DNA from 4 places in the Kitasatospora sp. CB02891 genome. Region 4 is predicted to be linked to each of the others. Evidence: riboswitches for the same ligand, from Rfam matches in the RefSeq annotation. Region 4 holds a riboswitch; each other region holds the start of a gene.

Region 1 (3,225 bases), on a different contig from region 4:
CCAGCCTGCTCTGGGGCGTCGCCGACTACGGCGGCGGCACGATCACCCGCCGACTGCCCGCGCTCGGCGTCGTGGTGCTCTCGCAGACCGCGGCCGCCCTGGTCCTCGCGGTGGCCGTCACCGCCACCGGCGGCTGGGCGGACGCCGGGCCCGCGCTCCGGTACGCCGTCGCGGCCGGCGTGCTCGGGCCGTTCGCCCTGCTCGCGTTCTACCGGGCCCTCGCCCTCGGACCGATGGGCGTGGTCTCGCCGCTGGCCACCGTCGGCGTCCTGGTGCCGATCGGGGTCGGCCTGTTCCTCGGCGAGCGGCCGGGCGTCGTCCAGGGGCTGGGGATCCTGGTGGCGATCGCCGGGGTCGTGCTGGCGGGCGGCCCGCAGCGCGGCGGACCGGCCGTGAGCCGCCAGGTGCTCGTCCTCACCCTCTCCGCCGCGCTCGCGTTCGGCGCGGTGCTCGCCCTGATCGCGCACGCCAGCGCCGGCGGCGGACTGCTGCTGACGCTGTGCGTGCAACGACTGACCAACGCCGTCGTCGGCATCGGCATGCTGGCCGCCGCCGCCCGCCGGGAGCCGCTCGAACTGCGCGGCGCGGCCCGCTCGTTGCCCTCGCTGACCGCCGTCGGCGTCGCGGACGTGACCGCGAACGGCCTGTACGCCGCCGCCACCCACCTGGGCTCGGTCGCGGTGGCGGCGGCACTGGCCTCGCTCTACCCCGTGGTGACGGCGCTGATGGCGCGCGGCCTGCTCAAGGAGCGACTGCTGCGGGTACAGGTGGTCGGCGCCGGGCTGGCCGTGGCCGGAACGCTGATCCTGGCCGCCAGTTGACGCCCTGCCACCCTGCTTCGGGTCATGTGGCTCCGACTCCGGAGAACGCCTTGGACCGTCGGGCGATCCGCCAGTAGCCGATCGCCGCCGCCCACACCACCACGAACAGGCCGACGATCACGAAGCCCACGTTGTCCAGGCTGAGTCCGGCGATCCAGCCGGACACCGGATCGTCCAGGCCGAACTTGTCGTGCAGCACCGCGACCAGCTCGATGGTGCCGATCACGAAGGCCACCGCGATCGACAGACCCGTGATGGTCAGGTTGTAGTACACCTTGCGGACCGGGTTGGAGAACGCCCACTGGTAGGCGAAGTTCATGAACGTGCCGTCCAGGGTGTCGAACAGGCTCATCCCGGCCGCGAACAGCAGCGGCAGGCAGACGATCGCGTACCAGGGCAGGCCGGACGCCGCGCCCGAGCCCGCCATCACCATCAGGGTGACCTCGGTGGCGGTGTCGAAGCCCAGGCCCAGCACCATGCCCACCGGGAACATCTGGCCGGGCCGGGTGATCGACCGGGTCGCCCGGCTCAGCACCCGGGCCAGGAAGCCCCGGGAATCCAGGTGCTTCTCCAGCTCGGCCTCGTCGTACTGGCCGGCCCGCATCGCCCGGAACACCCGCAGGATGCCCAGCAGGGCCACCAGGTTGAGCGCCGCGATCAGGTACAGGAACGCCCCCGAGGCGGTGGTGCCGATGGTGCCCAGCACCTGATGGGTCGTCGAACCCTCGTCCATCAGCGTGCCCGCCAGCGCGGCCCCGCCGGCCACCAGCGCGGCCATCAGCACCACCATCGAGGAGTGCCCAAGCGCGAACCAGAAGCCCACCGAGACCGGCCGGCGGCCGTCCGCCATCAGCTTGCGGGTGGTGTTGTCGATCACCGCGATGTGGTCGGCGTCGAAGGCGTGCCGCATGCCCAGGGTGTACGCGGTGATGCCCAGGCCCACACCGAACACCTGGGTACCCACCTGGTACTTCTCCGGCACCACCAGGAACAGCAGCGTCCCGAACGCCGCCACGTGCAGGGCCAGGATCACCGCCATCAGGCCGGCGGTGCGCCAGGTGTCCTCGCGGCGCCAGCGGAAAGCAGGAACAGGGGAGCCCGGGACGTTTCCGGGCATGGTCGAATCGGACGCGGTCATCCGCGCATCACGCTCCAGCACCTCGTGGATCACTTCGTGAGATGCCGTGGCCGGTCTCCTGGCTGACGGGGTGTTCGGCGTCGGCGCCCGGCCTTCCCGGCCGCGAACGGCCAGTGGCACGAGGTGGGAGCCGACGACTCCCCGATCACAGTGGCGAGGGCCGCTCCGGACTCCTGTGACGAGCACAGTGCACCGGCTTCCCGAACACCACGGCCCGTCCACCGTAGAACCGTCCCGGGCGCAGCGGCAAGACCGGACCCCTCCGGAGGTGTCGCAGATCACCCCGCCCCGCGAGGTGACGGCGGGTCAGGCCATCCAGAAGAACACGCAGGTCATCCGCTTCTCGTCCAGCGTGGTGCCGTAGTACTCGGTCGCGGTGTGCATCAGGTTGGCGGTGTACAGCAGCAGCCGGTTGTAGCGGTGCGGGACGGCCAGATCCTCGGTGAACGAGTCCGGCGGGACGAAACGGGTGCCGAGCGCGTCCACCAGGTTGTTGTGCGGGGCGACCACGGTGTTCCCGCCGAGCCGGCCGCCCGGCAGGCTCTGCCGGTAGAAACTGGTCCCGCACCGCTTCGGCACGTTCGGGTTGAGGTACAGCACCGCCGCGTAACGGCACAGCGAACGCGAATCGGTGTGCGGACGCGGCTCGCACTCCCCCTCCCCCACCACCTGCACGCAGTTGTGGTTGAAGGTGCCGCCCTCGGCCTCGCTGAGCGCCCACACCCTGGGCACCCCGACGGTCTCCCGCACCAGCTTCTCGACGTGCGCCAACTCGTCCGGCTCCAGGCCCGGCATCCCCCGCAGCCCCGGCCACGACTCCGGCTTGTGCGGGTACCCCTCGTCCCAGTCGGTACGGGCCAGGTGCCGGGCGCGCACCGCGTCCGGATCCGGCAGCACGTCGTCCAGCACCCAGTAATCACGACCCTTGGTGGGTTTGCGGTACGGCAGGACCGGAAGGGCCGGAGTCGGACGGGGGCCCCGGAACGGTTGTGCGGACATGAACCCGACAATAGGAGCGGGCTCCGGAGCCCTCGACCAAGGAGCGGTCAACCTTCCGTCAAGGCTTCCCCTGCGACCCGTTTTGGTGACAGAGCGTCAGGACTGCTGGCAGCGGGGGCACCAGAACAGGTTCCGGGCCGCCAACTCCTCCGTCCGCACCGGGGTTTCGCACACCAGGCACGGCTGGTCCTGCCGCCGGTACACGTACACCTCACCACCGTGGTCGTCCACCCGCGGCGGCCGCCCCATCGCCTCCGGCGTGTGCTC
Region 2 (3,225 bases), on a different contig from region 4:
AAATGGTCGATGTGCAGCTGGCCGCGGGCCGCGCGGGTCTCGCCGTACGCCTCGTGGCGGCCGAACTGCTCGGCCAGGTCCGCGGAGCGCTCGTACGCGGTGAGCATGATGCGCTCGGAGATCAGCGTGGACAGCTGCTTCGCCTCGGCGGAGTCGAAGTCCAGCCGCAGCTTGAAGAAGACGTCCTGCAGGCCCATCACGCCGAGGCCGACCGGGCGCCAGCGGGAGTTGGACGTCCCGGCCTCGGTGGTCGGGTAGAAGTTGATGTCGATCACGCGGTCGAGGAAGGTCACCGCGGTGCGCACGGTGGCGTCCAGGCGGTCCCAGTCCATGGCGTTGATCAGGTCGTCGGCCGTGGCGCCCGGGGCGACGTGCGCGCCCAGGTTGACCGAGCCCAGGTTGCAGACCGCGGTCTCGGAGTCGTCGGTGACCTCCAGGATCTCGGTGCACAGGTTCGAGGAGTGCACCGTGCGGCCCGGCAGCGCGGTCTGGTTGGCGGCCCGGTTGGAGGCGTCCTTGAAGGTCATCCAGCCGTTGCCGGTCTGCGCCAGGGTGCGCATCATCCGGGCGTACAGGGTCTGCGCGGGGATGGTGCGCACGGCCTTGCCGGCCAGCTCGGCCTTGCGGTAGGCCTCGTCGAAGTCGGCGCCCCACAGGTCGACCAGCTCGGGCACGTCCGCCGGGGAGAACAGCGACCAGTCCTGGTCGGCGTTCACGCGGCGCATGAACTCGTCCGGGATCCAGTGCGCCAGGTTCAGGTTGTGGGTGCGCCGGGCCTCTTCGCCGGTGTTGTCGCGGAGCTCCAGGAACTCCTCGATGTCGGCGTGCCAGGTCTCCAGGTACACGCAGGCCGCGCCCTTGCGCCGTCCGCCCTGGTTGACCGCCGCCACGGAGGAGTCCAGGGTGCGCAGGAACGGGACGATGCCGTTCGACTTGCCGTTGGTGCCGCGGATCAGCGAGCCGCGGGAGCGGATCCGCGAGTAGGACAGGCCGATGCCGCCGGCGTGCTTGGACAGCCGGGCGATCTGCGCGTACCGGTTGTAGATCGAGTCCAGGTTGTCCAGCGGCGAGTCCAGCAGGTAGCAGGAGGACATCTGCGGGTGCCGGGTGCCGGAGTTGAACAGCGTCGGGGAGCTGGTCAGGTACTCCAGGCGGCTCATCAGCTTGTACAGCTCGGCCACCTCCAGCACCGACTGCTCGGAGGTGCCGACCGCCAGGCCCGCCGCCACGCGCAGCAGGAAGTGCTGCGGGGTCTCGACCACCTTGCGGGTGATCGGGTGGCGCAGCAGGTAGCGGGACTGCACGGTGCGCAGGCCGAAGTACTCGAAGCGGTCGTCGCCGGCGGCGTCGATCAGCGAGTCGAACAGCGCGGTGTGCGCGGCCACGAACTCGGCGGTGGCGTCGCCGATCAGGCCCTCGGCGTGGCCGACGGCGATCGAGGCGGAGAACGAGGTGACGCCCTGGGTGGCGGCCTCGTCGGCGATCTCCATGGCCAGCAGGCGGGCGGCCAGCTTCGAGTACTGCGGGTCCTCGGCGATCATCGACGCGGCGGCCTCCACGGCCAGCCCGCGCAGCTCGGCGAAGTCCGAGCCGGCGTGGCGGCCGCGCAGCGCGGCGGCGGCGACGTGGCCGGGGTCCACCTGGGGGAGGTCGGTGCTGCGGTCGGTGAGCAGCCGAAGCAGCGCCGCACCGGGGTCGGTGAAGGCGTCGGCGGATCCCTGGGACGGCAGGGTGACTGAGGCGGCGACGGTCAAGGCGCACTCTCTCCTGTGGCGGCGACGGACGTGGATCGAGGTGTCCGACGGCACGCGTGCGGCAGGGGAGGACGGCACGCCGACAACGATCGAACGGCGCGCGAAAGACCCACCCCCGGCCCGCCCGCGAGGCCGGACGGCAAAACAGTGCTGCATGGCGTCTGCGGGGATGCCGTGTCGCACACCGTCGGCAGGTCCTCGGACTGCGCGGGCGTCGCTACAGCCCGCTCACCGTTGCGGGGCAGTCCCGGACTTTCACCGGGTTCCCCTGCTTCGACAGCGAGGTCGAGCATACATGTTGTGGCGGCTGGAGCTGGCGGCACCAGATGTAGTAGCGCGTGTCGCGTCGTGGTGCCGCGCGTAGACAACGGAAACCGCGCCCGAGGGGCCTCAGAACCGCATCGTGTAGACCATCAGATCCATGCCGGGGGCCGCCTCCCAGTCCCGTTCGGGGGTGCGGAGGAAGCCCAGAGCATCGTAGATCCGGTGCGCCGCGGTCATCTCCGGCCGGGTGGAGAACGCCATCCCGGCCAGTCCGAGTTCCCGGCTGCGGTCGATCGCCGCGCCCACCAGCGCCCGTCCGACGCCGCGCCCGCGGGCGGCCGCGCCGACCGCCAGCATCCGGATCTCGCCCTCGTCCGGGAGCGCGATGTCCGCCCAGGGGGTGCCGCCTGCGGCGAACGTCACGCAGCCGAGGACCGTCCCGTCGCCGTCGACGGCGACCAGCAGCTCGGCCTCCCGGTTGCGGCGCCCGGTGTCCCGGAGGAGCTCGACGTAGCCGGAGTCGGGACGGGTGTGGCCGTCGCCGACGAAGGCTTCGACGCTGACCTCCCCGGCTCCGGCGAGGTCGTGGTCGAGGGCGCGGCGGACGATCGGGGAGTGCATCCGGACAGTGTGCCGGACCGCGTCCGGCGCGGGTCGGCCAGGTCCGGGTCGAAGGGCCAGCCGGTCGGCCGGTGCCGGTCGTCCCGGCCGTGCCGGGCGTTGCGGTCCAGGTCCCGGCCGACCAGGACGCCGAGGAGTCCGAAGCCGGCGAGGAGGCCCAGCAGGGCGAGCGTGGAGGTCATGGCCCCACTCTCCGCGCGCCGGCCGCCCGCCACGAGTGGCAGGAACGCACCATTGCCGCGAAATCCTGCCACTGCCATGCTGGGCGGATGCTGAAGAACGTCGCGGTGATCGTGATGGAGGAGGTCCACCCCTTCGAGCTGGGGGTGGCCTGCGAGGTGTTCGGCCTGGACCGCAGCGACACCGGCCTGCCGGTGTACGAGTTCGGCCTGGTCGCCGACCGGCCCGGCCCGATGCGCACCCACGCCGGATTCGACGTCCACGTCCCGTGCGGCCCGGAGCGGCTCGCCGAGGCGGACCTGGTGATCGCCACCGCCACCGGCATCCGCGAGCACTACCCCGAGGCGCTGTGCGAGGCGCTGCGGGCCGCCCACGCGCGCGGCGCGTACCTGCTGTCGATCTGCTC
Region 3 (3,225 bases), on a different contig from region 4:
TCACCGACCGCGCCCAGCAGCGGCCGCTCGCCGGCGAAGCGCGGCAGCGCCACCTCTCCGTCGGGCAGCTCGGCCTGCACTTCGCGCAGGTGCCAGGCGCGTCCGGCGGCCAGGTCGAGGAAGTGCCGGGCGGCGGCGAGCGCGGCGGGCACGGGGTGGTCGACGACGGTTCCGGTGCGGGCGCGGCCGAGGCGCAGCAGGGCGCGCCCGTCGCCGACTGCGATCAAGGTCACATCGGCGTCGAGGGCGGCGATGTCGCCGCGGCCGTCGTCCAGGGCGAACAGGAATTTGCCGGAGAGCCGGGCGGCCCACGGCGCGGCGCACAGGGCGGCGTCCAACTCCCTTACCCAGCGCGGCAGATCGACGTCAGGGCGGCCGCGTCCGTCCAGGCCGGCCAGGGGCGAGGCCGCGATGTTGCGGACGCGTTCGTGGGTGTCGGAGGGCAGCAGGCCGACGGCGCGCAGCCGTTCGGCGAGGTCGGCGGCGCACTGCTCGCGCAGGCCGCGCAGTTGGAGGTTGCCGCGGGAGGTGATCTCGACCTCGCCGTCGCCGAGCGCGTCGGCCGCGTCGGCCAGCACCAGCAGCTGACGGTACGTCAAGTAACCGCCGGGCAGCCGGAGTCGGGCGAGGTGGCCGTCCTCGGCGAGGTGCAGGCGGAGCGCGCCGGGGCAGGCGTCGGCGCGGCCTCGGTCGGGCCCGACGAAGGGTGCCGCGAAGGCGTCGGGTGTGGGTGGCATGGCGGCGAGCATACCCATGGCGGCGGGTCGCGCCACTGCCCCGAGTGTCGACCTCCGGTGTCGTGGGCCCGGCGAATGCCCAGCTCAGCGTGGGGTTCCGGGGTCGGCGCGGATCGGATCGGGGGCGCGTCGCAGGTCACACTCCCCCGATGCGCCGTCAACCCGTACGATGCTGGCGGGTGCCTTTCGAGGCGTCCCGGGCGCCTTTCGGGGTGTCCGCTGCCAGCGACGGCACAGCGGAGGAAGTCCGGTGAGAATCCGGTGCGGTCCCGCCACTGTGACCGCGGCTCAGTGAGCCGTGGGAGCCAGGAACTCCGGCCGTCCTCCACTGCCCGGGGCGAGGACCCCGAGGAAGGTCCGTGCCATGCGCCGTCGCATGCCCGCATCCTGGCGGGTGCCCGTGGGCTCTGTCCCCGTCGGGCCCTTCCGCGTCCTCGATCGCACCTGTGCTCCCACGACCGGGTTGTCCGCGCTGTCCGAGACGCCCGGGAGGGCTTTCGCATGATCCTGCTGCTGTCCACGTCCGACACGGACCTGCTGAGTGCCCGGGCGTCGAACGGTCCGGTGCGGTTCCGGTGGGGCAATCCGGCCCGGCTGGATCCGGCCGGGCTGCCCGAACTGCTGGACGGCGTCGAGCTGGTGGTGGTGCGGCTGCTGGGTGGGCGCCGGGCCTGGCAGGAGGGTCTGGACGCGCTGCTCGCGGGGCCGCGTCCGGTGGTGGTGCTGACGGGCGAGCAGGCGCCGGACGCCCAGTTGATGGAGTTGTCGACGGTGCCGGCGGGCATCGCCGCGGAGGCGCACGCGTACTTGGCGCACGGCGGTCCGGCGAACCTGGCGGAGCTGGGCGCGTTCCTGTCGGACACGGTGCTGCTGACCGGTCACGGTTTCGCGCCGCCGGCGTCGGCCCCGTCCTGGGGTCCGCTGGAGCGCACCGCGCACTCGTCGGAGGGGCCTTCCGTCGCGGTGCTGTACTACCGGGCGCACCACATGAGCGGCAACACGGCGTTCGTGGAGACGCTCTGCCGGGCGATCGAGGCGGAGGGCGCGCAGGCCCGGGCGTACTTCTGCGCGTCGCTGCGCGGTGCGGAGCCGGAGCTGCTGGCGGAGCTGGGCGCGGCCGACGTGATCGTGACGACGGTGCTGGCGGCGGGCGGCACCCGGCCGGCCGACGCGCAGGCCGGTGGTGACGAAGAGGCCTGGGACGCGGGCGCGTTGGCGGCGTTGGACCGGCCGATCCTGCAAGCGCTGTGCCTGACCTGGTCGCGGGCGCAGTGGGAGGGCAGCGACGACGGGCTGTCGCCGTTGGACACGGCGACGCAGGTCGCCGTCCCGGAGTTCGACGGCCGGCTGATCACCGTTCCGTTCTCCTTCAAGGAGGTCGACCAGGACGGGCTCACGGTGTACGCGGCGGACCCGGAACGTGCGTCGCGGGTCGCGGGCATCGCGGTGCGGCACGCCCGGCTGCGGCACACTCCGGCGTCCGAGCGCCGCCTGGCACTGGTCCTGTCGGCTTATCCGACCAAGCATGCCCGGGTGGGCAACGCGGTCGGCCTGGACACCCCGGCGTCGGCGATCCGGCTGCTGGAGCGGCTGCGCGCGGAGGGCATGGACCTGGGCGACAGCCTGCCCGGTCTGCACACCGAGACCGAGCACCAGCACGACGGCGACGCGCTGATCCACGCGCTGATCGAGGCGGGCGGCTACGACCAGGCGTGGCTGACGGAGGAGCAGCTGGCCCGCAACCCAGTGCGCATCCCGGCCGCCGACTACCGGCGCTGGTACGCCACGCTCCCGGCCGCGCTGCGCGAGCAGGTGGAGGAGCACTGGGGTCCGGCGCCGGGCGAGCTGTACGTGGACCGTTCGCAGAACCCGGACGGCGACCTGGTGCTGGCGGGTCTGCGCTCCGGCAACCTGCTGGTCCTCGTCCAGCCGCCGCGCGGGTTCGGCGAGAACCCGGTGGCGATCTACCACGACCCGGACCTGCCGCCGAGCCACCACTACCTGGCGGCGTACCGCTGGATCGCGGCGGCGCAGGAGGACGGCGGGTTCGGTGCGCACGCGGTGGTGCACCTGGGCAAGCACGGCAACCTGGAGTGGCTGCCGGGCAAGACGGCGGCGCTTTCGGCGGAGTGCGGCCCGGACGCGGCGCTCGGCGATCTCCCGCTGGTCTACCCGTTCCTGGTGAACGACCCGGGCGAGGGCACCCAGGCCAAGCGCCGGGCGCACGCCACGCTGGTCGACCACCTGGTGCCGCCGATGGCCCGCGCCGATTCGTACGGCGACATCGCGCGCCTGGAGCAGCTGCTGGACGAGCACTCGAACATCGCGGCGATGGACCCGGCGAAGCTGCCGGCGATCCGGGCGCAGATCTGGACGCTGATCCAGGCCGCCCGGCTGGACCACGACCTCGGTCTGGACGAGCGGCCGGAGGACGACGGCTTCGACGACTTCCTGCTGCACGTGGACGGCTGGCTGTGCGAGGTGAAGG
Region 4 (3,225 bases):
TCGGTGCTGGGCACGCCGGCGGCGCACAGCGAGGCCATCGCGGCGCCGGTCATGTCGATGTCCGAGGCCTGGGCGAGCGCGGTCGGGTCGCCGGCGGCCTTGCTGTAGTTCCAGCCGCCGTCGGTGTGCTGGTTGGCGCGGACGGCGGCGGCCGAGGCGTCCAGCAGTGTCTGCGGGACACGCTGGCTCCCGCTCTGGGTACGGGCGTTGCCGAGCGCGAGCAGACCGAAGACGGTGCCGTTGAAGTTGCCGGACGGCCCCCAGTAGCCGGGTTCGGCGCTCTGCCAGTACGCGGCGAGGTCGGCGATCAGGTTGCGGCCTGCGCCGACCCGGGCCGGGTCGATGCCCGCGGCGTAGGAGTTGAGGATGGCCCGCTCGTAGTCGGTGACGACCGGGGACGCGCCGGGCCAGGTGGCGGCGGCGAGTTGGCCGCGGTAGACGGTGCGGGCGTTCTTGGCGGGGTCGGCGCCGGGCAGCACGTCCACGGCGGCGGTCCCGGCGGCGGCGAGCGCGCTGAACGCCCACTCGTTGGACAGCCCGCCGGAGGTGACGTAGCTGCCGTCGGCGGCCTGGAGGGTCTTCAGGTAGGCGACGCCGTTGGTCTTCGAAGTGGCGATCTGTGCGGGGGTGGCGGCCTGCGCGGGGACTGCGGTGCCCAGCAGCGCGCCCGCGGCGAGGGCGACGGCGGCCAGGGCGGTGGTGGAACGACGGGTCACAACGGACTCCTTGGGTCGGGGCGCCGACGCGTCCCCGTCGCACCGGCGGAACGCGCTGGCGTCCGGCCGGAGTCCGGGGCGGCCGCCGCCCGGATCGCGTGGGTGGCTTTCGCTCGTGGTGCACGGCCGGCAGGCATTCGGACTCGGGCGTGTGAAGGCCCCTCACCGTTGCGCGTCAGTCCCGGACTCCCACCGGGTTCCCCTGCTCGGCCACCGCGGACGGTACCCCACGCAGCAGGCCGGCCGACAGGGTGACGTACCCGACACGACTCCGGCGAGCCGTCGGTCCTACCGGTCAACCTCCGCCGATCAAGCGGTAGTTGCGCACCACTCCGAGCGCTCCGGGCGCACTTCGACTGGCTGCCGGGCGCGTTGACGCCCCCTCAGCTCACGTGGTCTGATGAACGGGTTTTCCACCTCGGAGGTCAGGGGAAGCCGGTCCGAATCCGGCGCTGACCCGCAACCGTAGCCCTGCCCGTGCGGCGGGGGAGCCGGAATGCCTGCCACCGGGGGTTCGTCAGCACCACATGCGTCGTCGCGGACTACGACGCAGTCGGTACGGGGGCCAGTCCGCCGTCCGCTGCCTTGTCACACCCCGCCACGACCCGATCAGGGAGTCACCGGTGAGGGTCAACCACAGCAGCACCAGCACGCACCCGTCCAGAACCCGTGGCCGCCGCCCGGCCGCCGCCCTGCTCGCGACGCTCGTCGCGGCCGCCACCACCGGCACCCTGCTGCTCGGACACCCGGGCACGGCGGCCGCCGACCCGGTCGAGCAGTGCACCGCCACCACCGGCGCGATCGTCGCGGTCGACTTCTCCCCCTGGGGCGGCGGCCTGGTCCGCGGCTGCGACGCCCACCCGACCACCGGCATGAACCTGCTGCACAACGCCGGGTTCACCACCGCGGGCACCGTGCACGACGGCCCCGGCTTCATCTGCCGGATCGGCACCGGTGCGTTCGCCACCGGCACCCAGTACCCGACCGCCGCCACCGAACCCTGCACCACTACCCCGCAGGGCAGCGCCTACTGGTCGTACTGGATCGCCGAACCCGGCGCCACCGCCTGGACGTACAGCCGCTTCGGCGCCGACGGCCAGAAGCCGAAGGCCGGCGAGGTCGAGGCCTGGGTGTACGGCGCGACCGACCTCGGCGGGACCACCGGCGGGCCGAAGTTCACCCCGGACGAGGTGCGGGCGAAGAACGCCGCCAGCCCGTCCCCGTCCCCGTCGCCCAGTGCGAGCGGCGGCCCCTCCGGCAGCCCGAGCCCGTCGCCCGGCGGGAGTTCGGGCACCGGCGCCCCGCCCGGCCGCACCGCCGATCCGGCTGCCGCCGCGGCCTGGCTGGCGGCGCAGCTGACGGACGGCGACCACATGGAGAACTGGGCGTTCGAGGGCCCGGACTTCCCGCGGACCGCGCTGACCGCGCTCTCGCTGGCCGGCTCCGGCACCCAGGACGCGGCGCTGCGCAAGGTCGCCGCGTTCCTGGCCGCACACGCCGACGCGTTCCTGTTCCCGAACGGCGCGTCGGCCGGCGCCGCGCCCGACGCCCGGGCCGCCGCGCTGCTGGCGCTGGTCGCCGAGGCCACCGGGGGCGACCCGCGCTCGTTCGGCGGCCGCGACCTGGTCGCGGCGCTCACCGACCACGTCTGCGACGCCGCCGGGCAGGGCGGGAAGTGCAGCGCCGCCGGGGACTTCCAGGGCGCGGCCAACCCGTGGACGCAGGCGATGGGCGTGATCGCGCTGGCCCGCGCCGGGGTCGTCCCGGCGCCCGCCGTGCTGGACCGGTTCGCCGGGGTGCAGTGCGCCGACGGCGGCTTCGCCGGCACGCTGATCCGCCCCGGCCAGTACTGCGAGTCCGACCCGCTGTCCACCGCCGAGACCGTGATCGCGCTGCGACTGGCGGGCGGCCACCAGCCGGTGGCCGACCGCGGGGTGGCCTGGCTGACCGCCCAGCAGGGGGCCGACGGCGCGTTCGTGCCGTACGCGGGCGCTTCCCCCGAGACCCTGTCCACCGCCGTCGCGGCTCAGGCCCTGCACGCTGCCGGGCGCACCGCCGAGGCCGACCGGGCCACCGCCTGGCTGGCCGCACGGCAGAACGCCGACGGCGGCCTCGGCCCCGACGAGTGGACCCCGGACTCGGAGGCGCCCGCCACCGAGCAGGCGATCCTCGCCCTCACCGGCACCGACCCGGCCACCGTGCTGCGGCGGGTCAACGCCCCGCAGCCCGCCCGCACCCCCGACCTCGCCAGGGCCGGCGCCTACCTGACCGACCGCGCCCGCCTGATCGACGGCCACTACTACGAGGGCTTCACCGACTTCGCCGACTTCGGCCTGACCATCGACACCGCGTACGCGCTGGCCGCCACCGGCACGGACGACGCGGCGCTGCGCCGGATCACCGACTTCCTCGACCAGCAGGGCAAGGACCGCTCCGAACGGTCCGTCAACGACTGGACGGCGATCGGCACCGAGTGGGCCGGCGGCGGCTCGGTCGCCAAGGAGGCGCT

Evidence for each region. Region 4 has a riboswitch for cobalamin ahead of CG736_RS14880 (prenyltransferase/squalene oxidase repeat-containing protein). Riboswitches for the same ligand answer to the same signal wherever they lie in the genome.
Region 1: linked by a shared signal. The riboswitch ahead of CG736_RS05835 (HoxN/HupN/NixA family nickel/cobalt transporter) and the one ahead of CG736_RS14880 (prenyltransferase/squalene oxidase repeat-containing protein) in region 4 are both predicted to bind cobalamin.
Region 2: linked by a shared signal. The riboswitch ahead of CG736_RS22965 (ribonucleoside-diphosphate reductase subunit alpha) and the one ahead of CG736_RS14880 (prenyltransferase/squalene oxidase repeat-containing protein) in region 4 are both predicted to bind cobalamin.
Region 3: linked by a shared signal. The riboswitch ahead of cobN (cobaltochelatase subunit CobN) and the one ahead of CG736_RS14880 (prenyltransferase/squalene oxidase repeat-containing protein) in region 4 are both predicted to bind cobalamin.

Annotation. Positions count from the first base shown of each region.
Region 1 covers NZ_NNBO01000002.1:61,853-65,077, reverse strand. Annotated here, with positions in the region: gene CG736_RS05840 (DMT family transporter) at 1-821, shown strand, start outside; gene CG736_RS05835 (HoxN/HupN/NixA family nickel/cobalt transporter) at 844-1,992, opposite strand; cobalamin riboswitch at 1,990-2,186, opposite strand; gene CG736_RS05830 (DUF6445 family protein) at 2,266-2,958, opposite strand; gene CG736_RS05825 (Fpg/Nei family DNA glycosylase) at 3,055-3,225, opposite strand, start outside.
Region 2 covers NZ_NNBO01000010.1:246,472-249,696, reverse strand. Annotated here, with positions in the region: gene CG736_RS22965 (ribonucleoside-diphosphate reductase subunit alpha) at 1-1,754, opposite strand, end outside; cobalamin riboswitch at 1,926-2,064, opposite strand; gene CG736_RS22960 (GNAT family N-acetyltransferase) at 2,145-2,639, opposite strand; gene CG736_RS22955 (helix-turn-helix domain-containing protein) at 2,909-3,225, shown strand, end outside.
Region 3 covers NZ_NNBO01000001.1:969,205-972,429, forward strand. Annotated here, with positions in the region: gene CG736_RS36820 (hypothetical protein) at 1-737, opposite strand, end outside; cobalamin riboswitch at 931-1,069, shown strand; gene cobN (cobaltochelatase subunit CobN) at 1,239-3,225, shown strand, end outside.
Region 4 covers NZ_NNBO01000005.1:470,800-474,024, reverse strand. Annotated here, with positions in the region: gene CG736_RS14885 (prenyltransferase/squalene oxidase repeat-containing protein) at 1-716, opposite strand, end outside; cobalamin riboswitch at 827-975, opposite strand; cobalamin riboswitch at 1,106-1,239, shown strand; gene CG736_RS14880 (prenyltransferase/squalene oxidase repeat-containing protein) at 1,340-3,225, shown strand, end outside.